One region of the Priestia sp. 10L35 genome, then DNA from elsewhere that is predicted to be linked to it. Evidence: a T-box and tRNA genes for the amino acid it is inferred to sense, from the RefSeq annotation. Region 1 holds a T-box; the other holds one or more tRNA genes.
What was found. The T-box of region 1 lies ahead of thrS (threonine--tRNA ligase). A T-box ahead of a tRNA ligase gene usually reads a tRNA of that ligase, here a tRNA-Thr.

Region 1 (11,591 bases):
TACGTAAGCAGCAGTGAAGCAATCATGTATACAGGCATGATCATTGACCGGAATAAAATGGTCAGCACAATAAACAATCCAATCATCATAATAACCATTGTGCGTGAAAGATCCGTTGTAGATAAATCTTTTAAATCCGCATTTGAGCTCGATACCCCTCCGTACACAATTTCTGTATGCTCAAACGGCGTATCAACGACTTCGCTTGCCACCGCTTTTTCAATATTTTTTACGGTTGAAATGGCTTCTTCAGAATATGGATTTTGATCGAGCACTACACTGAGCTTAACTCCTTTTCCATCTGCAAAAGAATAGTTATCGATGGATTGTTTAAACCCTTTATCTTTCATCACTTCTGCTGGAAGGTAAATACCCGTATCTCTAACTGTTGAGCTGTCACTCATGTTATCAAGCATATCTGTTGCTTTTGTTAAGCCATCTGAGATCTTAGTCAGTCCGTCATTCGCACTGTTAACGCCTTTTGCTAACTGATTGATACTGTCTGATAACGTTCCAACTTGACCTTGCTGAGCTGAAAGCTTCTCATTTGCTTGTTGGAGACCGGTTTGAATGGTAGTAAGCTGTTTACTGATTGCAACAAGCTGCGGAACCGCTTGCTGCACATTTCCTGTTGTAGAGAGCTGAGTGCTGACAAGCTGCAGCTGTTGATTAATTTGAGCTAATCCATCTGCAGCAGGTGCAAGCGACCCGCCAGATTTCTCTTTAGAAGCAGAACCCGTTTGGTCAGCTATTTGATTTAGCCCTTTTTTAACATCACTTAATCCTTTTTGCACATCTCCGATTCCTTTAACAGCATCTTTGATTCCGTTTGATACAGAGCCTAACTGTGAATTAACATATAAATCATCAATCTTTTCTCCGGTAGGCTGTGTGATAGTCATAACAGAATCCACGTGATCCACTTTTTCAATTGCTTTGCTTATATTTCCTAAATAAGGAATAACATCCGCCTTTGTTAACTCTTTATCTCCTTTAATAATAACATTGACAGGAAACGCTTTTCCTTCTCCCAGTGCATCACTGATAGCATTTAGTCCTTTTATAGATTTATAATCACTGCTTATTTCAGCAGTAGAATCAAACGATACTTTTGAGTCGTACGTTACAATAAAAGGCACGGTAATAATCGCTGTAATGACTAAAAACACGAACGGTCGCGCCACTGCCTTTTTTCCTAAAAAGCCCCACAGCTTATTATCGCTATGAGAAGCCACTTTTTTAGACGGCCAAAATAATTTTTCTCCAAGCGTAACCATAAAAAGTGGAAGCAGAGTAAATAAAATGACTAGCAGTACACCTACGCCCACTGCTACCCCGACAGCCGACTGGAAAATGGCAAACTTGGCAAATCCAATGGCTGCAAATCCAATAAATACGGCAATTCCGCTGATAAATAGCGTTCTTCCTGCTGTACGATAAGCCGTGATCGTGGCCTCTACTTTATCATGTCCGTTTGCCAATTCTTCACGGAAACGATTAAGTAAAAGAATGCAGTAATCCGTACCAATTCCAAATAAAATAGCTACTAAGAACGTTTGCGTGAACGTTGAGATTGGAAAATCGACATTTTTAACTAAAATCCCTAGTAACGATTGACTGATTAAGTATGTGATTCCCACAATTAAAATAGGAATAAACGGCGTCACGACTGAACGGAAAACGAGTAAAAGCAAACCTAAAATCAAAAAGATAGTAATAAACTCGGTTTTCTTTAACCCTTCTTCTGAACTGTGTGCAAAATCCTGATTAATAAGAGATGCACCTGTTACATATGCCGTAGTGTCTTTTGGCACGCTATCATAAATCTGATTCGCTATTTTTTCAACTTTTTCATCCGATCCACTGACAGTAACCGGAACTAAAACAGTTTTTTTGTCTTTAGACATTAATTGATTACGAACATCTTGATCATCTGTTAAAGGCGTTGTGACATCTTTTACACCTTTGATTTTCTCTGTCTTATCAATGATTTTCTGTATTTGTTTCTCACTATCTTTATCTAATGCGTTATCTAACTTGATAACCATGCTGATGGTATTACTATCTTCTCCAGCATTTTTTAGAATTTGGCTGGCTCTAGATGAAACGGCATCGTCAGGAAGCTGAGACTGTCCTTTTTCACTTGCGAGCTTTGTTAAATTTGGTGACGTTAGCATCAATATAACCGTTAAAGCTAAAATAAAGGCCGCAATCACCCATTTAAATTTCACAATAAATTTCATTCTTTGCTTTCCCCTTTTGTAGTTAACTTTTCTTTTGCCATTGTAAGAATTTCAATAAATGTATCTATTTTTTCTTCTTCTACATCATCAAACAAATTCTCAATGATACTAAAACACGCGGCATTTCCGTCATTTATTACCTTTTCTCCTTCAGCCGTAATCTTAATAAGCTTAGAACGTTTATCGCTCTCTAGTTCATTAGTGTCCCACTCCACAAGCCCTTTTTCGAGCAGTTTTTTAATTCGATTCGAAATGGCACTTTTATGGACACCTTGCAAGACAGCAAGACTGCCTGGTGAAGATGGACCTTTAATCATTAAACTATTTAACAAATCAAACTGCTGCCTTGAGACATGTTCGAAGAGGTTATGGCTTATCTCTCTGTGAATTACTTCTGTTCCTACAAACAGCACTTCTTCAAAAAGTTCTACAGCTTGATATAACTTGCTTTTCGTCACTTCTTTTCCTCCTTTGCACATTTAGTTTATAGGTATAAACTATTCAACTTTAAAAATTAGTTTATAGGACTAAACTTTATTCTGTCAATAAATTTATGTCTGACTGTCTTCATATATGATAAAGATAAATGGAATTCGAAAAGATACCGCTTACATCAGCTTTTTTGGTTGTCAAAGCTCAATCACTTAAGTATTATTAGTAATTGACTTCTTTTCAAGGAGATATAAATTTTATACACAGAAAGGGTGATCACACATGAACACAATGCATGCTAATGAGCAGGTCAGTAAGAAAGATTCCTTTCCAATTGCTCTCATCTCGTTAACTCTTGGAGCTTTTGCTATTGGAATGACGGAATTTGTTATTATGGGGATACTGCCTAACGTTGCGGAAGATCTTCATGTTAGCATTTCGACTGCTGGCCAGCTCATTACAAGCTATGCTTTAGGAGTAGCAATCGGCGCGCCAATTTTAACTATTTTTACTCATCGACTTCCTCAAAAGCTTCTGCTTTGTTTACTCATGCTTTTATTTATTCTCGGAAATGCAATTGCTATCATTGCACCCAACTATGGAATTTTGATGGGAGCTCGTTTAGTTACGGCATTATGTCACGGTACGTTCTTTGGAGTAGGCGCTGTTATTGCTTCACGGCTCGTGCAGCCGCATAAGCGAGCAAGTGCTGTCGCAACGATGATGGCAGGTTTAACTATTGCAAATATCATCGGTGTTCCTGTAGGAACATTTATTGGTCAACACTTAGGTTGGAGAGCTTCGTTTGGAGCTATTACGATCATGGGGATTATTGCATTTATCGGTATTATTCTGTTTATCCCAAAGCTTGGTCAAGACAAATTAACAGGTCTAAAACAGCAGTTTGCTACTTTTACCCAACCAAAACTTCTTGTAATGCTTCTTTTAAGCGCAATAGGATGCGGTAGTTTATTTACTGTGTTTACGTACATTACACCGCTTCTTGAAGACGTTACAGGAGTAAGTGAACACAGCGTTACGTGGATACTTGTATTATACGGATGTGGCGTTACGCTTGGAAACGTTGTTGGAGGCAAGCTTGCAGACTGGAAGCTAATGCCTTCGGTTGTAGGTATATTTGCTTTTCTTTGTATTGTGCTGACTATTTTTACGTTTACTGTTAAAAGCCCAGCAGCAGCTATTATCACGCTGTTTTTCTGGGGAGCAGCAGCTTTTGCTGTAATGCCTGGTATTCAAGTGAAGATTATGAACTTAGCACAGGAAGCACCTGCTTTAGCTTCTACTTCGAATCACTCATTTGCTAACTTAGGAAATGCTTTTGGCGCCTTTTTCGGAGGCGTGATTATTAACCATATGGGACTTACTTCACTTCCTTGGGTTGGCGCCATTTTTGTAGGAACGGCTTTTGTTATTAGCACTTGTCTGTTTATTGTGGAAACACGCAAAAAACATAGTGAACAATCGTCCTAACTGTCTAACAACTGAACAACAAGCAAAAAAGAGCCTTTCTTAGATGAAAGGCCCTTTTTTGCTTTTAACTTGCTTTTTTCATTTCTTTACTTGTTAATCGACTGTGTTTACGAGAGTAACCTATATATACAAATATACCAAGCACAATCCATATGCTAAAATACAGCCATGTTGTTTTAGGAAGATTAATCATTAAAAATAAACAAGATAATACGGATAAAATTGGTAAAACCGGGACAAACGGCATTGTAAATCCACGTTTTAAAGTTGGGTGCGTTTTACGTAAGATGATAATGCTGACGCCCACCATGCCGAAAGTTAAAAGAGCTCCGATATTTGCTAAATTCGCAAGTTCTTTTAGATCAATAAACCCTGAAATTAACGCTCCGATAATCCCTACTAGCCAAGTGGAAAGAGTCGGAACTCCCGTTTTCTCATTTGTTTTAGCAAATGCTTTTGGTAGCAAGCCGTCGCGGCTCATTGAGAATAAAATGCGTGTTGCTGCATAAATGTAGGCAAAGATAACAGCCATAATTCCAATGACAGCTCCTGCAGCAATAACTCCTGCCACTGCATTTTGTCCTACTGAATGAAGAACATAGGCCATTGCTTCTGGAACATTCAGTTCCTTGTAAGAAACAACTCCTGTCATAACAAGGCATACTGCTACATAAATAATCGTGCAGATCACAAGTGAACTAATAATTCCAATTGGCAAATTGCGCTGTGGATTCTTTACTTCTTCTGCTGATGTAGATAAGGCATCAAAACCTAAGAAAGCAAAAAATACGGCCGCGCCCCCTGTCACAACACCTTCAATTCCATAAGGCATAAAAGGTGTCCAATTAGACGGTTTTACATAAAAAGCTCCTACAATAATAAAAAGAAGGATAATAAACAATTTAACAAGCACCATAAAGTTATTCACTTTTTTACTTTCTTTTGTTCCTCTTGAAAGCAGCCATGTAATAAGAAGCGTAATACAAATAGCAGGAAGGTTCACTAGACCTCCATTTGCAGGGATCGTAATCAATTCTTTTGGCAGCGAAAAACCAAAGCCTTCTAAAAAGTTGTTAAAATAAGAAGACCATCCGTTTGCTACTGCTGACATTGTTAACAAATAGACAGAAAGCAACGTCCATCCCATTAAGTGCGCTACCACTTCGCCGATGGTTGCATATGTATAGGTGTAAACGCTCCCAGATACAGGTATAGTTGAAGCAAATTCCGCATAGCACAGCGCTGCAAAACCGCATACAATAGACGCCAATATAAAAGAAAAAATAACGGCTGGTCCAGCATCGTTAGCAGCTACTAAGCCTGTTAATACTAAAACCCCCGTTCCGATTACGGCTCCAATACCAAGAAGAGTCAAATCGAATGCTCCTAATGTTTTGACTAGAGATTTGTTTTGACTTTGTTCTAATAATTGCTCGATTGACTTCTTTTTAAATAGTTTTCCCATTGCACTCTCTCCTCTCTGTTGCCACTCATCCATTAAAAACTTGAAAATAACGTTTTTCCCCATTTGGCTGCGCGTTTTCACTTCAGATACAGAAGTAATTATATAGAAATAATTACTAACTTGTCTATTAGTATACTAATATCATTATATATATTTCAAGAGTTTTTGTAAGCGATTTCTTATCGTTGCTCTATTTTGGATTTATAAACTAAATAAAGAGGTTATCATTGTGCTTATGTATAATAAATTTGAATAAAAATAATATTCTAAAAAATTACTTTATATGTTTTTAGATAACTTTTTTACTAACTATCTTCAGATATAAATTCCTGACATAGAGATTATTTACAGAACGATGAATGTTTTATCTTACCGGGTGTTATAATGATGAAAACTGAAGTGTATGAAGGGCGGAGAAAGATGATTAACTTACTTATTGGCTGTATTTTACTAGCATTAGGAGTATACTTTATGTTTAAATTTCTTTTTTACTCTCCTTCTAAAAAGAAGCGAGATCAGCAAAACATGAACAAACCATCAGGTGAGGCTTCAGCTTCATCCCGTACAAACGATTCGAATGGAATAAGATAAATTTTTTTATAAAATACCGGCGTTTGTCTAAGGCAAAAGTTATACTGCTGATATATATTATCTTATACCCTTCTAGTTCAATATTCCCTTCATTTTGGTGTGAGACAAAATGAAGGGAATCAATACCCGACTTAAAAAATCAGATTTTTCTATTTAGTAAGGTAAATAGCTTCAACAAACTCTGTTTGAATTCTTTTCTTTATTCAAGTGTACAGCTGCCTCTTCCACACTTACTGTTCCTATATTTTTCTTCCCGTGCTTTCGCATAGCAAGCGATTCATTTTCCACTTCTTTATCTCCTATCACAGCCCTATAAGGAACTTTCAGCATTTCTGCTTCTCGAATTTTCAGCCCTATTTTTTCAATGCGATCGTCTACTTCAACACGATACCCTTTTAACTCAAGCTCGTGTTTCACTTTATATGCATATTCCACGTGCGGCGGTGCAATAGGCAATAGTTTGAGTTGAACAGGAGCTAACCAAAGAGGAAATTGGCCTTCGTAATGTTCAATCAAGATGGCCATAAATCGCTCAACGGAACCGTATATAGCGCGGTGAATCATTACGGGACGATGAGGTTTATTGTCTTCTCCAATATACATACAGTCAAACTTCTCCGGCATTAAGAAATCAAGCTGAACTGTTCCACACTGCCAGCTTCGACCTAAGGAATCTAAAATATGAAAATCGATTTTCGGCCCATAAAAAGCTCCGTCTCCTTCATTCACCTGATAGTCTAAGCCTTTTTCACTTAACACAGATTGAAGCGACTTTTCTGCTTGGTTCCATGTTTCAATATCTCCCATGAATTTTTCAGGTCGTGTGGATAGCTCCACTTTGTAATCGAAGCCAAAATGTGAGTAAAAGTCATGGATAAACGCTAGAATGCGGCTAATCTCAGCTTCAATCTGACTGAGTTCTACGAATAAATGAGCGTCGTCCTGTGTAAATGAACGGACTCTTAGCAATCCGTTTAAAGACCCAGAAAGCTCGTGACGATGAACTAATCCAAGCTCTGCGTATCGAATCGGAAGTTCTCGGTAGCTTCTTCGTTTGCTGTTAAACAATAAAATGGCTCCCGGACAATTCATCGGTTTAATCGCATAGTTTTGTTTGTCAACATTTGAAAAATACATATTCTCATGATAGTGCTCCCAGTGCCCTGATTGTTCCCAGAGCTCCTGTTTCATCATGATGGGTGTTTTTATTTCTTGATAGCCTGCTTTATAATGCTTTTGTTTCCAGTAATTTTCTAACTCATTTCGAATAATCATTCCGTTAGGTAAGAAAAATGGCATACCAGGAGCTTCTTCCATCGACATAAACAGCTCCAGTTCTTGACCTAACTTTTGATGATTTCGCTTTTCTGCTTCCACTTGTTTTGACATGTTCATTCCTCCAATATGTTTTTATTCAACAAAAAAACCGCACTCATCCCTAGTAAAGGGACGAATGCGGCCGTGGTACCACCCTAATTCCGTAAAATACTCATACGTATTTTACGCTTAAAAAGATAACGGTTTTACCGGTTGCGGTTTCAGTGTATACACATTCCCCGCCGCAGCTCCAAGGTGGTAAATTCATTTTGTTTTCTAAGGGTTCTCAGCCAGTGACCCTATTCTCTGTAAAGAAAATCCAAAAATGATTCATGTCCTTTTCATTGCTTGTATATTCATTTTTTCTACATAAAAAGCCGCACTCATCCCTAGTGAAGGGACGAATGCGGCCGTGGTACCACCCTAATTCCGTAAAATACCTATACGTATTTTACGCTCAAAAAAGATAACGGTTTTACCGATTGCAGTTTCAGTTATGCACGTTCCCTGCAATAGCTCTAAGGTGGTAAATCAGATGATTTCTTAAGGGCTCTCAGCCAGTGACCCTATTCTCTGCGAAGAAAACAGCATCTAATTCATGTCCTTTTCATTGCCAAATACTGTTTATTAGTTGTTAAAAGCGATTATAGTGTATAAATTTAACAAAAGTCAAGAAGTAATTTTTTATTTTTTTATGGTATAGAATTACTTTATGCTTGAATTTTTGAAAAGTTACTTAAGAATATACGGACTTAAAAAGTTTTTTATTATATTATTAACGAATACATTCCATTCTTATTTTTGCTCTTTATTTTCACAGCAATAAAGAGCAAAAATAAGATACCATAAGTCCTTATTTGTTTTATCTAAGCGGTATTAACGAAGTTAAACCCAATACTATTCCAAATCAGAACAAGTAACCTAACACAAGCATCATCAGGTTTTCAATTTATATACTAAAATATTAAATACACCTTTTTCTGCTCACGCAAATATCTGACTTGAATCCATAGAAACTATTTTTTATCTATCTTTAGACAAAAGCTCATCATGCATGCTTCCACTTTGCGGAAAAATCCGTTTTTTCCTGACTTGTTCTTTAAGAATAACGTCAAGCTGCCGCTGAATTTTCCTTGTTTCATTTGTCGAAAAATACGGGTGAGCCAGATTTACTGTTTCTAACGGATCCTTGGTCAAATTGTACATTTCAATTTGATCAGGAACACGGGTTGTTTTAAGGGTAGTAAAACTCACAGGGTAACCTTCATATTGCTCTCCGTGAATGAATTCATCTTTTTCGTCATCTGCTGACCAAAATTGCAGATTATCATGATAGCGAGCGTATTTCCAAATTTCCTTTCCTGCCGCTGACGAAAACTCGACAATGACCGCTTGAATGTGATTAGGCTGAACAACTGACGGGTAGCTTTCTCCTAAAAAATTTGTTTGGTGAAGTCCTTTTGTCGGGTCATCATCCGTCATGAAGAAAATCGCTGTTTCCTCTTGCTCAGCACACGTTTCTCCTCGAAGTATACCTGACAGGTCTCGCCCAACAAATGGATGTACTTCCGTATGACTTTTTTGTAATTGCTTTTGAATAGCGGAAGCATCTATATTAGCTAAACTAAGCATTGTCGGGATCAAGTCAAGGTGACTAGTCAGTGTGTCTGTACGTTGATAACTAGGAAACAAACGCTTGTTATGAATGAGAAGCGGAACGTGAATAGATTCTTCATACATGTTGTACCATTTTTGATGTAGTCCCCCGTGAGCTCCAAGCAAATCACCGTGATCAGACGTAAAAATAATAATTGTATTTTCATAGAACGAAGATTGTTCCATGGTCCGAAGAACTTTTAAAATTTGTTTATCAACATTTTTTTGCAGCTGATAATACAAGCGCCGGTAGAAGCTAGAATTTGGGGTTGGCTGCAGCGCTTTTGGATAGATGTATTTATAGCTGCTTTGAGCGCTAGGCTTTGTTTGTAAAGGTTCTCTAATGGTAGGTGGCGGATCGATGTTTGGAATCGTCTCATCAATAGAAAACTGAAACATAGGAAGGTGTTTGGTAATCGCTCCGAACAGCGCAATGTCATGCGGGTTCACAAATGAAGCTACCATGAGCCAAGGCTGCGCAGGCGCTTGATGTTCTAATCGTTGAATAAGCTCTATGATTTCCTCTGCATATATTTCGTCTCGTCCGCTCACTCCAACGGCCGCAGATGAACCGGAATTGTGCGGATTTCTCCCTTCCGGTTCCGGACCAATCCACCCTGAAAAACCAAACTTTTCAAGCTTATTAGCCCGTTGATAAAGGCCTTCTTTCTCTGGATCCGGTATTCCTGTTTGCATCTGATAGCTAGAAAAAACGTCATGTGTTCCTGGAATTAAGATGTTCTCATCAGAAATATGCCATTTTCCTTTATAAAAGGTTTGATATCCAGCCTTCTTAAAATACTCTCCCATCGTCGGGACGGTATTAGGCTGCAGCCAAAACATATCAGGATCTTGTGATTTCTTTGCGATACCTTGCGTTTGCGTAACTCCGTGCAAGGAAGGATACTGCCCTGTAAACAATGTAGCTCGACTTGGTGAACAAGCTGTAGAACCGACGTAGTGACGAGTAAACTCCGTTCCATGCTGTTTTAAAAATTCATGTGCTTTTAAATGTTTTTTTCTCCACTTTTTTAGTTCTTTACTTTCATATAAGGGTGGAAATCGCTCCTCGTCCACGATAATCAACAAAAAATTAGGCTGTTTCTGCATGGTTATTCCTCCGCATGTTTATCAAATTTTCTGTATTGATAAACTATGTAAAAAGCACTTTTTTTAGAAGAACGGAGTACGGTTCATGTCTTTTTATACCCACACAAAAAAAGACTTGGAGGATTTCTCTAAGTCTTTCATAACTCGTTTCAATACGATATCCCTTATTTTTTGTAAGCTTTTAGCGGCTGATTTCGTTTATAGGTGCTAATGATACTAGGTATACCTACAATTATACTTATCATAAAACTCCACATCATGTAGCGCCAATCACCTGTAAAAAGCGCTACTCCCGTAAAAAAACGAGCTGACCAGCAAGAGCTAACCATGAAGCTATCCAAGCAAACATCATATTCTCTTTCACGTTATCACCTCATATTTTTAATTATGAATGACTTTTTATATTTTACCATGAAATTCTAATTTTAAAGATTATTCTACTGTTTATTTTATGTACATAACTAAAAAAGCTAATAGCAGCGCGTAGCTAGCCATTAGCTTTTTTATTATTTTGCAAATACATGATTTCCTATTTTAATTGTTTCTTGTTTTTGGCGCAGCCATTGATCTCCCGTTTTATCAGGATTAAAGAAGAATAATGAACCTTTTCCTTGACCTTGGAAGTTAATTGCTTCTTCTACAGCTTTTTTTGAATCTTTGTCTGCAGGTTTATTAATTTGACCGTTGCTGACCGGACTATACTGACCTTTTTGATAAATAACGCCTTTTACAGTGTCTGGGAATTTGCTGCTGTCGACTCTATTTAATACAACTGTCGCCACGGCTACTTTGCCTGCATAAGGCTCTCCTTTGGCTTCAGCTGATACAAGACGAGCTAATAATTCTTTATCATTTTTATTTACTTGAACGTGCTGTTCATGAGCGGGCGCTGCTGCAAATGCTGAGTAACCTGCACCAAAACTTGGGATAAGCATTGCTATAGCAATCACTAGTTTCTTTATCATAAAAATAAAAAGCCTCCTTGCTATTTCTTGACGTGGTTCATATGCTAGCAGAAATATAGGAGTCTTTCATTGCAAAAAATTATCCAGTTCCAAAAGAAATTGGATGTTATTGTCTTCTTTAAACAATCTTTAGCTTATAAAGAACCCTTTATGATTACGTATGAGTTGCACTTCTAAACCTTAAAGAAATTATAATTTTTCTGTTTGAAATATAAAGTTTGAACTGTATATTTCCTTAACTACTGAAGAAAGAATATCAATTCCTTTCTTTAACTCCTCATCTGCAGCAGTAAGACTTATGCGAATGCACTCCCGGTTGTG
Region 2 (11,591 bases), on a different contig from region 1:
TAATTGAAGGAAATTGGATGATTCCGTTTTTACAAGAGTCCTTCCCAAAACTTGATTACGGTACAGCGGAAGTTCCGACAATAAACGGTCATAAAAATACAATGGCATTTACGGTCGCGTATGTAATGAATGCTGACTCAAAAAAGAAAAAAGCATCTTGGGAGCTCATTCAGTACTTAACTGGTAAAGAAGGAATGGAAACTTGGACAAGCAAGGGCTACGCATTGCCAACAAGAAAATCCGTAGCGGAGAAGCTTGGTTTTGCTGAAGACAAAAAACGAGGTCCATTAGTAAAAGGAGCTGCTTATGCTACTGTCTGGCAAGACGGCCCGTATTTACCTATTATCATGAATAACTTTAATAACCAGTTTTTAAGCGCCTTTTTAGGACAAAGTGATTTGGAAACAGCTTTGAAAAAAGCACAAAAGCAGGCAAATCAAGAGATTAGCATTTATGAATAAGGCTTGGCGGGGGAGTGGAGGAAATGAAAAAAGGAAAAATACGAACGTACAAACCTCGTGATGTAGGGCAAGGGTATGCTTTTATGACACCTACACTGTTTGTACTGTTGCTGTTTGTGATTGCACCTATTTTTTATGCCATCTTTTTATCTTTACATAAAGTTCAATTGTTGGGAGGGACTGAGTTCCACTTTCGAGGGCTTGAGAACTATATGAAAGTTCTTGAAGATGATAAAGCTAAAATTGCTCTTTGGAATACGGTGAAGTATGTAGTAATTGTTGTACCGGTACAAACCGCATTGGCACTTATACTGGCTGCCACATTAAATGCAGGGTTAAAAGCAGAAAAAGTTTTTCGTATTATTTATTTTTTACCTACACTTACATCATCGGCTGTATTAACGCTTATTTTTATGTGGATGTACAATCAAAATGGAATTGTGAACGAATTTTTAAAGTTTGTTGGCCTTCCGACTTATAATTGGCTTGGAGATCCGCAGGTCGCTTTGATTGCCATTATGATTATGAACATTTGGGCAACAGCTCCATTTTTTATGGTTATTTATTTGGCAGCTTTGCAGGACGTACCCGATTCGCTGTATGAAGCAGCTCAGTTAGACGGTGCTAATGTGTTTCAACGATTTTGGCATATTACAGTTCCGAATCTGCGTCCGGTTACATCTTTCGTGGTGATCATGGGACTAATTGGTACGTTTCAGCTGTTTGATCAATCGTTTATTTTTTCAGGAGGTTCAGGGGGACCTAATAACTCGACTCTAACTGTTGTTCTTCTTATTTATCAATATGCATTTAAAAATTTAGGAACCATGGGATATGCTGCAGCACTAGCCTTTATGTTGGCGCTCGTGATTTTGGTGGCAACGGTTATTCAGCGAAAGTTTTCAAAAGAAGAAAGTATGTACTAAGGGGGGAAGAAAAAGATGAAGAAAAAAACGGGGGTCCTCATTTTATATGCTATTTTAAGCATATACGCACTGATTACGCTAATTCCATTTATTTGGGCGCTGTCAGCTTCTTTTAAAACGCTTGAAGAAATTGTGTCAGGTACGGTGAACTTTATTCCAAAACACTTCACGCTAGACAACTATAAACAAATTTTTGTGGAACAAAAGCTGTTCCCGCGCTGGATGTTTAATAGCTTATTTATTGCTGTAGTAGGAACAGCACTGAATTTGCTATTTAACTCAATGGCTGGTTATGCCCTTGCACGCCTCAGTTTCCCGGGAAAGAAAAGTTTGTTTATTATTATTTTAGCTGTGCTTATGATTCCTGGACAAGTAACCATGATCCCTAATTTTTTAATTTTGAAAGAGTTAGGCTGGTTAAATACCTATCAGGGAATGATTGTACCCGGAATGGTGAATGCGACATTTATATTTATGATGCGTCAATTTTTTATTAATTTCCCAAAAGAGCTTGAAGAAGCAGCGGAGTTGGATGGGTTATCAAAGTTTGGAACATTCTTTAAAATAGTCCTTCCACTTGCAAAACCTGCCCTAGCAGCACAAACGATTTTTGTATTTATGGGATTTTGGAATGATTTTATGAAGCCTTTAATTGTGATGTCTGATGAAAATATGTTTACATTAACTTTAGGGCTCAACACATTTAAAGGTCAGTACATCAGTTATTGGAACTATATTATGGCAGCTTCCATGGTTTTTACACTTCCCATTTTACTCATTTATGCGTTTTTTAATAAATATTTTATTAAAGGAATCTCGTTTACTGGAGGAAAATAAAAAAGAGGCTGGGATAAAAATATTTTAGTTAGAATTATAAACGAACGATTAATTTAAAAATATTAATCGTTCGTTTTTTTGGTATTATGATGAACGTGAATTTCATAAGTTTAGTCGCTTTTAGCGGTTGATGAAAAGGCAAGGCGAAGACTCCTGCGGGAAAAGCGGCACAGGTGAGAGCCCTCAGGAGTGTACGCGACGAGGAGGCTCACCGGCCGCCCGCGGAAAGCGAAGTCTTGTACGGAAATCAACAGCGGTGTAACAAGTAACTTATACTAACTCCTTTATTCAATTTATTCGTCTGTAAATTGTATGGATTTAGTTATGTTTTAACCTCTTTTTAATGACGTTCACTCACATACTGATCAATCATCGTTTGCAGTTCCTCTAGGGTCGTTTTACCGTTGTTAACAGACAGCTGCTTTAACGATTGAAGGGCACTATCTACAACAAACTTCCGGGGATTTGACTGTTTAAACAGCTCTTCTTCAATAAAACTAATAAGCTCTGTGCATTTTTGACGTTCGAATTCATCAGTAAATTGTTTGTGAACCTGTTTTTTTAAATCGATAAGTGCTGCAGAAATGTCCTGTTCTATTTGATTTTTAGTATTTGGGCAAGATGGAAGCCATTCTTTAATCGTTTGCGGATCGAGCAAAATGTCTCCTGAATTTGCTACTTCGTCTACAAGAGGAAGCAGGCGCTTGACACTGTAGCTTATGATCTCATGGGGGTCAGTATTTGTGCCGTTAACCATAAAATTATAGTGAAAGTTGCGATGAAGCATGCCAAGAAACATAATTGCACAATCTAGCAGGTACGGTTTCTTTTCTTGTCCAAATAAATCAATGAACCGCTTGTAAACCCAGTTTACTTCAACAAACTGGGTTTTTTTTATGTATGCTTTTAAATCAGGATCATTGGAAACAAATACTTCTTCAAGTAATGTGAAAAATTTATGTTTATGATGGTTTTTCATCTGTGCATCAATCTGTTTAACAAATACATCTACATCGGTCAGGCTTTTACCAACCAGCAGCTGATTTCGCTCTTGTTCAATTGTTGTATGAAGCCAGGTAAAAACAGCGATTAATAATTCATTTTTTGAAGAAAAATAGTTGTAGAATGTTCCTTTTGAAATGCCGCTATAATCAATGATGTCTTGAATAGATGTAGCTTGAAATCCTTTTTCAACGAAGAGATGGTGTGCATTTTTTACAACTTGCTGTTTTCGGTTATTCATTATTATCACCTAAATATAAAATTAGACTCATGGTCCAACTTTATGATACATGATTTAAAGCGTTTACACAAATGTTCTTTTCAAAAAAATAGACGATATCACGACAATGCATTGATATAAAAGGATTATAGGACTGAAAAAGTCGATAAAATAAAGAACATGAACGCAAGATTTTTCACTTGCATAAATTGAACTCACAGTATAATATACTCTATGTAGAACATGTGTCTAAAAAAATGAACTTAAAGTATAAGGAGGTACAATAATGAGTGAATCGATAAATCAAATTGAAAAGCCCCCTTATGGCATAATTGCTATTTTGTTAATTGGCGCTTTTATCTCATTGTTGAATGAAACGTTATTAAATGTGGCGCTTCCGTCTATTATGAAAGACTTAGATGTGACAACGTCAACTGTCCAGTGGCTTTCTACTGGTTATATGTTAGTGAATGGTATTATGATTCCAACTACCGCTTTTTTAATTCAGCGCTATTCTGTCAGAGGCTTATTTTTAACGGCTATGACTTTATTTACAGCGGGAACAATACTTGCGGGTGCTTCGCCCGTATTTTCGGTCTTGTTAACCGCTCGTATTATTCAAGCATCAGGCGCAGCCATCATGATGCCGCTTTTAATGAACGTATTGCTCACAAGTTTTCCGTTAGAAAAACGCGGAGCTGCGATGGGAATTTTCGGTTTAGTTATGATTTTTGCTCCGGCAATTGGTCCTACCTTATCAGGATGGCTAATTGAACACTATGAGTGGAGAATGCTGTTCCACCTTGTTACGCCAATCGCGGCAATTGTATTAATAGGCGCTTTCTTCCTATTAAAAGACAAAAAAGAAAAAGTGGAAATCAATTTGGATTTCCTATCGCTTGTGTTATCTACAATTGGATTTGGGGGACTTCTATACGGATTTAGCTCAGCAGGGGATAAAGGCTGGGATTCTGTGGAAGTATACGGCACCATTATCGTAGGAGCCGTGGCGCTGATTTTATTTATTACGCGTCAGTTCAAGCTTAAAACACCTATGCTTGAATTCCGCATTTTTAAATATCCAATGTTTGCTTTATCATCAACGATTTCAATGGTGATTACAATGGCATTATTCTCAGCCATGCTGCTAATGCCAATTTATGTTCAAACAGTACGAGGCATTTCTCCGCTTCACTCAGGATTACTAATGCTTCCGGGTGCGCTACTCATGGGTGTAATGTCTCCGATTACCGGAAAATTATTTGATAAATTCGGAGCGCGTGCACTGGCTGTAACGGGTCTAACGATTACAGCCGTTACGACGTATTTCTTCAGTAACTTAGAGCTTGATACGACATATACAACGCTCATTACGCTTTACACGCTTCGCATGTTCGGAATGTCTATGGTGATGATGCCGGTTATGACAAACGGATTAAATCAGCTGCCGCAGCGCTTTAATCCTCATGGTACTGCGATGAATAACACGCTTCAACAAGTATCGGGAGCTATTGGTTCGGCTCTTTTAGTAACGGTGATGTCAAATCGTACAGCTACGCATGCAAAAGAGCTTGCTCAAGATGCAATGAGCGGAGCAGGAGCAGCGAATGCAACGGCAGCCGGGGCAGCTCAAATGAAAGAACAAATTGGGATGCAGGCAATGGTACAAGGAATTAACGATGCGTTTGCCGTCTCAGTAGTACTAGTGGTGGTTGCTTTAATTCTTTCATTGTTTATGAAACGCGCCACGCCGGCAAGTGAAGATGAAGTGATAAAGGAAAAAGCAGGACGCGAGCAGTTTGCTAAATAAAAAAGAAATCCCCGCTGAAACAGCGGGGATTTCTTTAGCTTGTATATCTAAAGCTTAAGCCCATTTTCTTTAATAATTTCCGGTAGCCGATGGACGTTTGATCAGCCATAATATGCGCTTCCATCTGCAGGTCTAAAGGCAAGTCTTCAGGCTTTTGGTTTTCAACCATTTCACGGTCTTCGTCAAAGACGCGAAGGTTAAAGTCATACACACCTTCAACGGGAGAATCTTTGTCAAAGTTTCGAGCGATTGGTGCGAATAAACGTGTTTCGCGGGCTGAAATAGGAGAGACTGCATTCATAATCCACAGTTCTGCGCCTTCTGGGAAGTATACTTTTAGCGTAGCTGTAAACGGCGGATAAACATCAAAGACGCGAAGCCATTTAAAATCAGGTGGATTTAAATGCTGCTGTTCTTTGGAATAATTGCTCACGGTGCTCGTATATTCTACATGAAGCCCATACTCTGTATCGCTTACTTTATATTTAGGCACAAAGGCGTTGTTTCGATCACCAAATGTGTCCGTGTGAACCCAAGCAAAATGAGCTACGTCTAAAAAGCCTTCCATTTGACGACCGGCCGAACCCATGATATCAAAGCTCGGACAAACAATTTGCTGAAAATCAGGGTCCTCCCACGCATCGAAGTAAGGCAGGTTATCTTGTTCTCCTGTCAGGGAAGTCCACACTAATCCAAATCGTTCAATAACTGGATAGACGGCCATACACAAGCGGGGAGAAATATTGGCATCAGGGTGAGCTGGAATCGACGTGCATGCACCGTCCGTTGCATAGCGGAAGCCGTGGTAAGGACAGACAATTTCATCATCTTCCACCCAGCCCATGCTAAGAGGGGTGCCTCGGTGAACGCATAAATCACGAGCCGCCACTACTTTGTGTGTGGTACGGTATAGAACTAGATTTACATCTAGCAGTTTTACGGACGTTGGTTTCTCTGTTACATCACTGCAGCGTGCGACGGGGTACCAATACTTAGCGAGCGTCGTCCAATCTTCCAGGCTGAACGTGCAGTCTCTTGGGTAGGGAGTTGCCGTTTTTGATTTGGTCATGGTTGGTTGTTGTTCCATCTATTTTCTTCCCTTCTTTTGTAAGCTCTTTTACTAAGGGTAATATAAAAAAAGAAAATTCACACAATTTATGTAAGGAGTTCTAACATGAAATATGGAACTTTGTAAAAAGTGCGAATTTCAGAAGACGTAAATTAGAGAATATACCAATAAAAAAATTTAAAAAAGCGCTTCCTAAATGAATTTAAACGTGATATAATTTTCCAAGACGCTGGTGTAGCTCAGTAGGTAGAGCACTTGCATGGTAAGCAAGAGGTCGCAGGTTCGATCCCTGTCGCTAGCATACTAAAAAACCTTCTTTCTTGTTGAAAGAAGGTTTTTTTATTTGTGTCGGCTTTAAAATTATTCTCCGAATTATTCTTTCCCTTCTTGTGAAAACTTTAACAGTTTGATAGCCTTATTAGGAGGTTTTGAGAAAATATGTGTATCTTTTCCCCTGTGTCTTATGAATCATATTTAGAAATATTCTTAAAAGAATGTTTATTGTCTCTAAATATTGGGTACACGAAACTAGGGGTTAAATTTCAACAGGGAGTGTGAACGATAATTTGATTACGTTTAAGAATGTGTCAAAGCAATATCCAGACGGTACGACCGCCGTGAAAAATATTAATCTAGAAATTAAAGAAGGAGAGTTTTTCGTTTTAATTGGTCCGAGTGGGTGTGGGAAAACAACCACTTTAAAAATGATTAACCGTCTTCATGATATTACCGAAGGAGAACTATACATAAAAGATAAGCTCGTATCGGACCACAACATACATGAGCTACGCTGGAACATTGGTTATGTTCTGCAGCAGATTGCTCTTTTTCCTCATATGACCATCGCTGAAAATATAGCCATTGTACCCGAGATGAAGCATTGGAAGAAAAACAAAATCAAAACGCGCATTGATGAACTGCTTACCTTGGTAGGACTAGACCCAAAGCAGTATCGAAACCGAAAGCCGTCTGAGCTCTCAGGTGGCCAGCAGCAACGTGTAGGTGTAGCACGTGCCCTCGCAGCTGATCCCCCCGTTATTTTAATGGACGAACCCTTTAGTGCCCTCGATCCGTTAAGCCGCGAACAGCTTCAGCAAGATGTTATTAGCTTAAAAGAAAAAATCAAAAAAACATTTGTGTTTGTTACGCACGATATGAGCGAAGCGATGACGCTTGGAGATCGTATCTGCCTCATGAAAGATGGGGAAATTGTTCAAGTTGGAACCCCGGAGGAATTCATCCAAAAGCCTAAAAATGAATTTGTAAAAACATTTATTGGAAATCAAGGCAATGCTTTATTTGAGACATTGGATATGTTTGTCAAAGAAAGTGAACAGCCAGACGTAGAACCTACTGAAGAGTTAGCTTCAACCGCCACTGTTCAGCAGGCAATGGACGCCCTTTACGACCATGAAGCAATAGCCGTGAAAAAAGGGAGCAAACGTATTGGCGTTGTAACGCGCAAAACTCTATTAGCGTTTCTTTCTGATAAAACGAAAGAAGGAGGAACGCTGTAATGAATGCACTAAGCACATTATTAGATCAACGAGGAGATGCACTGTTTCAAGCTCTTCTTGAACACATTCAAATTTCAGTACTGGCTCTTGTTATCGCCGTATTAATTTCAGTGCCGCTCGGACTGTACTTAACGAGGCATGACCGCATTGCTGAACCAATCATTGGCGTAACAGCCGTACTGCAAACCATTCCTTCACTCGCTTTATTAGGATTACTGATTCCTCTTGTCGGAATTGGAACCTTTCCCGCGGTTATTGCACTGTTTTTATATTCGCTTCTTCCTATTGTACGAAATACATATACCGGAATTAAAGAAGTGGACCCATCTTTAATTGAAGCATCCAAAGCCATGGGGATGAACTCGTGGAGACGATTAATTAAAGTAGAACTTCCTCTAGCACTTCCTGTCATTATGGCCGGAATTCGCACAGCGATGGTACTCATTATTGGCACAGCGACAATCGTTGCTCTTATCGGAGCGGGCGGACTCGGAAGCTTAATTTTGCTTGGTATTGACCGAAGCGATAATAGTTTGATTTTATTAGGAGCCATTCCAGCAGCATTATTAGCGCTTATTTTTGATGGAATTCTGCGAACGATTGAACACTCAGCTAAAAAAGGGTCCAAAAAACGCTCGTTTATTATGATCATCGTATTAATACTTATTCTTGTTTCTCCGTTTGCAGCGATGAGCGCAACAAAACCAGACCTTGTTATCGGAGGGAAAATTGGTGCAGAACAAGACATTTTAATTAATATGTACAAAGAATTAATTGAAGATCAAACCGATATGAAAGTAAATCTTCGTTCGTCGCTTGGGAAAACGGTATTTGTATTTGAGGCTCTGCGTAACAAGGAAATTGATTTGTACCCTGAATATACGGGTACAGCCATTGTGACGCATCTAAAGGAACAGCCGGACAGCAAAGATGAAACAGAGGTGTACAAGCAGGCAAAAGAAGGATTTCAAAAGAAATTCGGCCTTGTCTATTTAGATCCAATGAAGTTTAATAATACGTACACATTAACCGTAACAAAGGAATTTGCCAAAGAAAATAATCTAACAACTATTTCAGATTTGGCAAATGCAACAGATAAAGTAAAAGCAGGGTTTACGCTTGAGTTTAAAGATCGTGAAGACGGCTATGTAGGCGTTCAAAAAGAATATGGTCTTACCTTCCCGAATATTAAAACGATGGAGCCGAAGCTTCGCTATCGCGCTGTAGAAAAAGGCGATATTAACATGCTTGATGCTTACGCAACGGACCCTGAAATCAAACAGTTTGGTTTGAAAGTCTTAAAAGACGATCAGCAGTTCTTCCCTCCGTATCAAGGAGCGCCTGTGCTTCGTGAAGATACGCTAAAAGAGCACCCTGAACTGAAAAAAATCTTAAATCAACTGGGCGGTAAAATCAGTGATGACGAAATGCGTGAAATGAACTATCAAGTAAATGCGAAAGGAAAAACAGCTGAAGAAGTTGCTCATCAATTCTTAGTGAAAAAAGGATTAATTAAAGAGTAAAAACGAAGAAAAAAGTTAGGACAACAGTATGTTAGTTGAAAGAAGATCCGAATGATGAATCGTTCGGATCTTTTTATTTTAGTTGTTTCTAGCAGTTGATTGGAGGGCAACGCGAAGACTCCCGCGGAAAGAGAAGTCTTGCATGGAAATCAACTGAGGTGCAAGAAGTGATTCATGCTCGATTATTTACTCCATTCGTCCATCTTTAGATTGGCGTGATTTCGTTATGTCTCAATCTCTTTTTAATGCGAGAGAAGCATTAATGAAAATGAGGTCTTATGAACAAGCTAAAGGTACCAAATTTGTTTTCTGATGGAAGGAAGGCGCTTTTATGAATTCATTTTTTACGTGTCATCCTGTACAACATTCCTTTCAGCTTTTTTCAGTTGAACATCTTGTAACTTTAGCTATTATCGTGATCATAGGAGCATTTATTTTTTTGTGTCGAAAGCATCTGGGAAAAAAGAGGTTTGTGTTCATTTTGCTTTCACTCATTCTAATTGCTTCAGAAACAGCCTACCAGGCTTGGGAAATCGGATGTCATCGGTGGTCTGCTGAAACTTCCTTGCCTCTTCAGCTCAGTGATATAGTCGTGCTGCTGGCTGCTGTTATGCTGATAACCAAAAGCAGGTTTCTTTTTTATTTTGTGTACTTCGCAGGAATCAGCAGCTCTGTTCAAGCGATGATTACCCCGGACCTTGGCGGCTATGCGTATGCCCAGTTTCGCTATGTGCAGTTTTATGTATCGCATGGCGGTGTGGTACTTGCTTGCTGTATGCTAATTGCTGCCTGCAGATATGAGCCGACGTTTCGTTCTTTGTTGGTAAGCGTAGTATTTGTTAATCTGTACGGGGGTTTTATCTATGTCATGAATCGTTTATTCCATGGGAATTATTTATACATGATGAAAAAGCCAGAGCACGCTTCCTTGCTGGATGTTCTTGGACCTCATCCTTGGTATTTAGTATGGATTGAAGGAATCATGATTCTTAGCTTTCTTGTCCTTTATCTGCCGTTTTGGGTACATAAAAAAATTAAAGGTGATAAAAGCAAAGTCAATTTTGTTGAAGCAAAATGATAATACTGGTAGTTTATAAGTGTAAACTAACTCGGATTTCCTAAAGGAAAAGGAAAGAATGACTGAACGAGCCGTGAGAGGCAAGCATAAAAAATAGAAAAGAAAAAAGCAAGCACAGACATCAGAAGGAGAGTATCAAAATGAAAACACTGGTTATTTTAGCACATCCAAACTTAACATCTTCTCGTATTAATAAAGCGTGGGCAGAGCGAGTAAAAAAAGAAGAGAATGTGTACGTTCATGATTTATACGCAAACTATCCCGATTTCAAAATTGATGTAGAAAAAGAGCAGGAGTTAGCTGTTCAATTCGATCGTATTGTTTTTCAATTTCCATTTTACTGGTACAGCTCACCAGCACTCTTAAAAGAGTGGCAAGATGTTGTCTTAACATACGGATGGGCTTATGGAAGCAAAGGTACTAAACTTCAGGGAAAAGAGTTTGTCGTAGCTACTTCAACAGGAGGCCCTGCAGAAGCTTATCAAGAAGGGGGATACAACCGTTACCCAATGAATCATCTGCTTCTTCCGTTTCAAGCTACGGCAAATTTAACAGGCATGAAGTTCCAAACGCCATTTTTATTTCAAGGAGCAGGCGGTGAGCTGAGCGACAAAGTCATTCAAGATAGTGCTGAAAGCTACGCTCAATTACTAAGGTAATAAAAAAAGCCGCGTTAACGCGGCTTTTTAATTTACATTTGTTCGTGAAAAAGAAGTAAGCAGCTTTTGAGGAGCGATATCTAATCCTTCAATGAGTAATCCTGTCATAGCAGTTAGACTCCCGACTTCAAATGATTCCCCCGCTCTCCAAAATGCGGATTCACCTTGTTTGATATAAATTTTCAGTCCGTTATCGCCAGCTACCCAGCCTTCCCCGTGAACGACTAATAGAAGCTGTGGAATCGTAGCTTCTTGACGGGGAGTATAATCATTTTCTTGAAAAGATAAAAAGCTAATTTTGACATCTCCAGTATGAGAAAGCAATGGATTTACTTTATAGGTAGAATGAAGAAAGGAACGCTCTTCTTTAGATTGAAAACCATATAATTTCATACGTTCATCTCCTTGAATCAAAAATATAAAAAAGAAGTCCTTCTCCTTTCATATACGCATGTAGTAGAAAAAATAGAACTTCAAAGAAATAGCTGT

Region 2: it encodes a tRNA-Thr, which carries the amino acid that the T-box ahead of thrS (threonine--tRNA ligase) is inferred to sense. The anticodon was not compared.

Annotation. Positions count from the first base shown of each region.
Region 1 is NZ_JBFTKA010000002.1:378,330-389,920, forward strand. Features, by position in the region: gene AC1DEF_RS07930 (MMPL family transporter) at 1-2,243, opposite strand, end outside; gene AC1DEF_RS07935 (MarR family winged helix-turn-helix transcriptional regulator) at 2,240-2,701, opposite strand; gene AC1DEF_RS07940 (MFS transporter) at 2,958-4,166, shown strand; gene AC1DEF_RS07945 (amino acid permease) at 4,231-5,631, opposite strand; gene AC1DEF_RS07950 (hypothetical protein) at 6,016-6,222, shown strand; gene thrS (threonine--tRNA ligase) at 6,394-7,611, opposite strand; T-box leader at 7,665-7,893, opposite strand; T-box leader at 7,933-8,159, opposite strand; gene AC1DEF_RS07960 (sulfatase family protein) at 8,563-10,305, opposite strand; gene AC1DEF_RS07965 (cell wall hydrolase) at 10,812-11,270, opposite strand; gene AC1DEF_RS07970 (valine--pyruvate transaminase) at 11,460-11,591, opposite strand, start outside.
Region 2 is NZ_JBFTKA010000001.1:957,960-969,550, forward strand. Features, by position in the region: gene AC1DEF_RS04885 (ABC transporter substrate-binding protein) at 1-461, shown strand, start outside; gene AC1DEF_RS04890 (carbohydrate ABC transporter permease) at 485-1,387, shown strand; gene AC1DEF_RS04895 (carbohydrate ABC transporter permease) at 1,403-2,224, shown strand; gene AC1DEF_RS04900 (hypothetical protein) at 2,352-2,486, shown strand; gene AC1DEF_RS04905 (TetR/AcrR family transcriptional regulator) at 2,565-3,467, opposite strand; gene AC1DEF_RS04910 (DHA2 family efflux MFS transporter permease subunit) at 3,733-5,256, shown strand; gene AC1DEF_RS04915 (aromatic ring-hydroxylating oxygenase subunit alpha) at 5,291-6,343, opposite strand; tRNA gene AC1DEF_RS04920 (tRNA-Thr) at 6,554-6,626, shown strand; gene AC1DEF_RS04925 (ABC transporter ATP-binding protein) at 6,892-7,842, shown strand; gene AC1DEF_RS04930 (ABC transporter permease/substrate-binding protein) at 7,842-9,365, shown strand; gene AC1DEF_RS04935 (YwaF family protein) at 9,697-10,443, shown strand; gene AC1DEF_RS04940 (NAD(P)H-dependent oxidoreductase) at 10,584-11,102, shown strand; gene AC1DEF_RS04945 (cupin) at 11,130-11,495, opposite strand.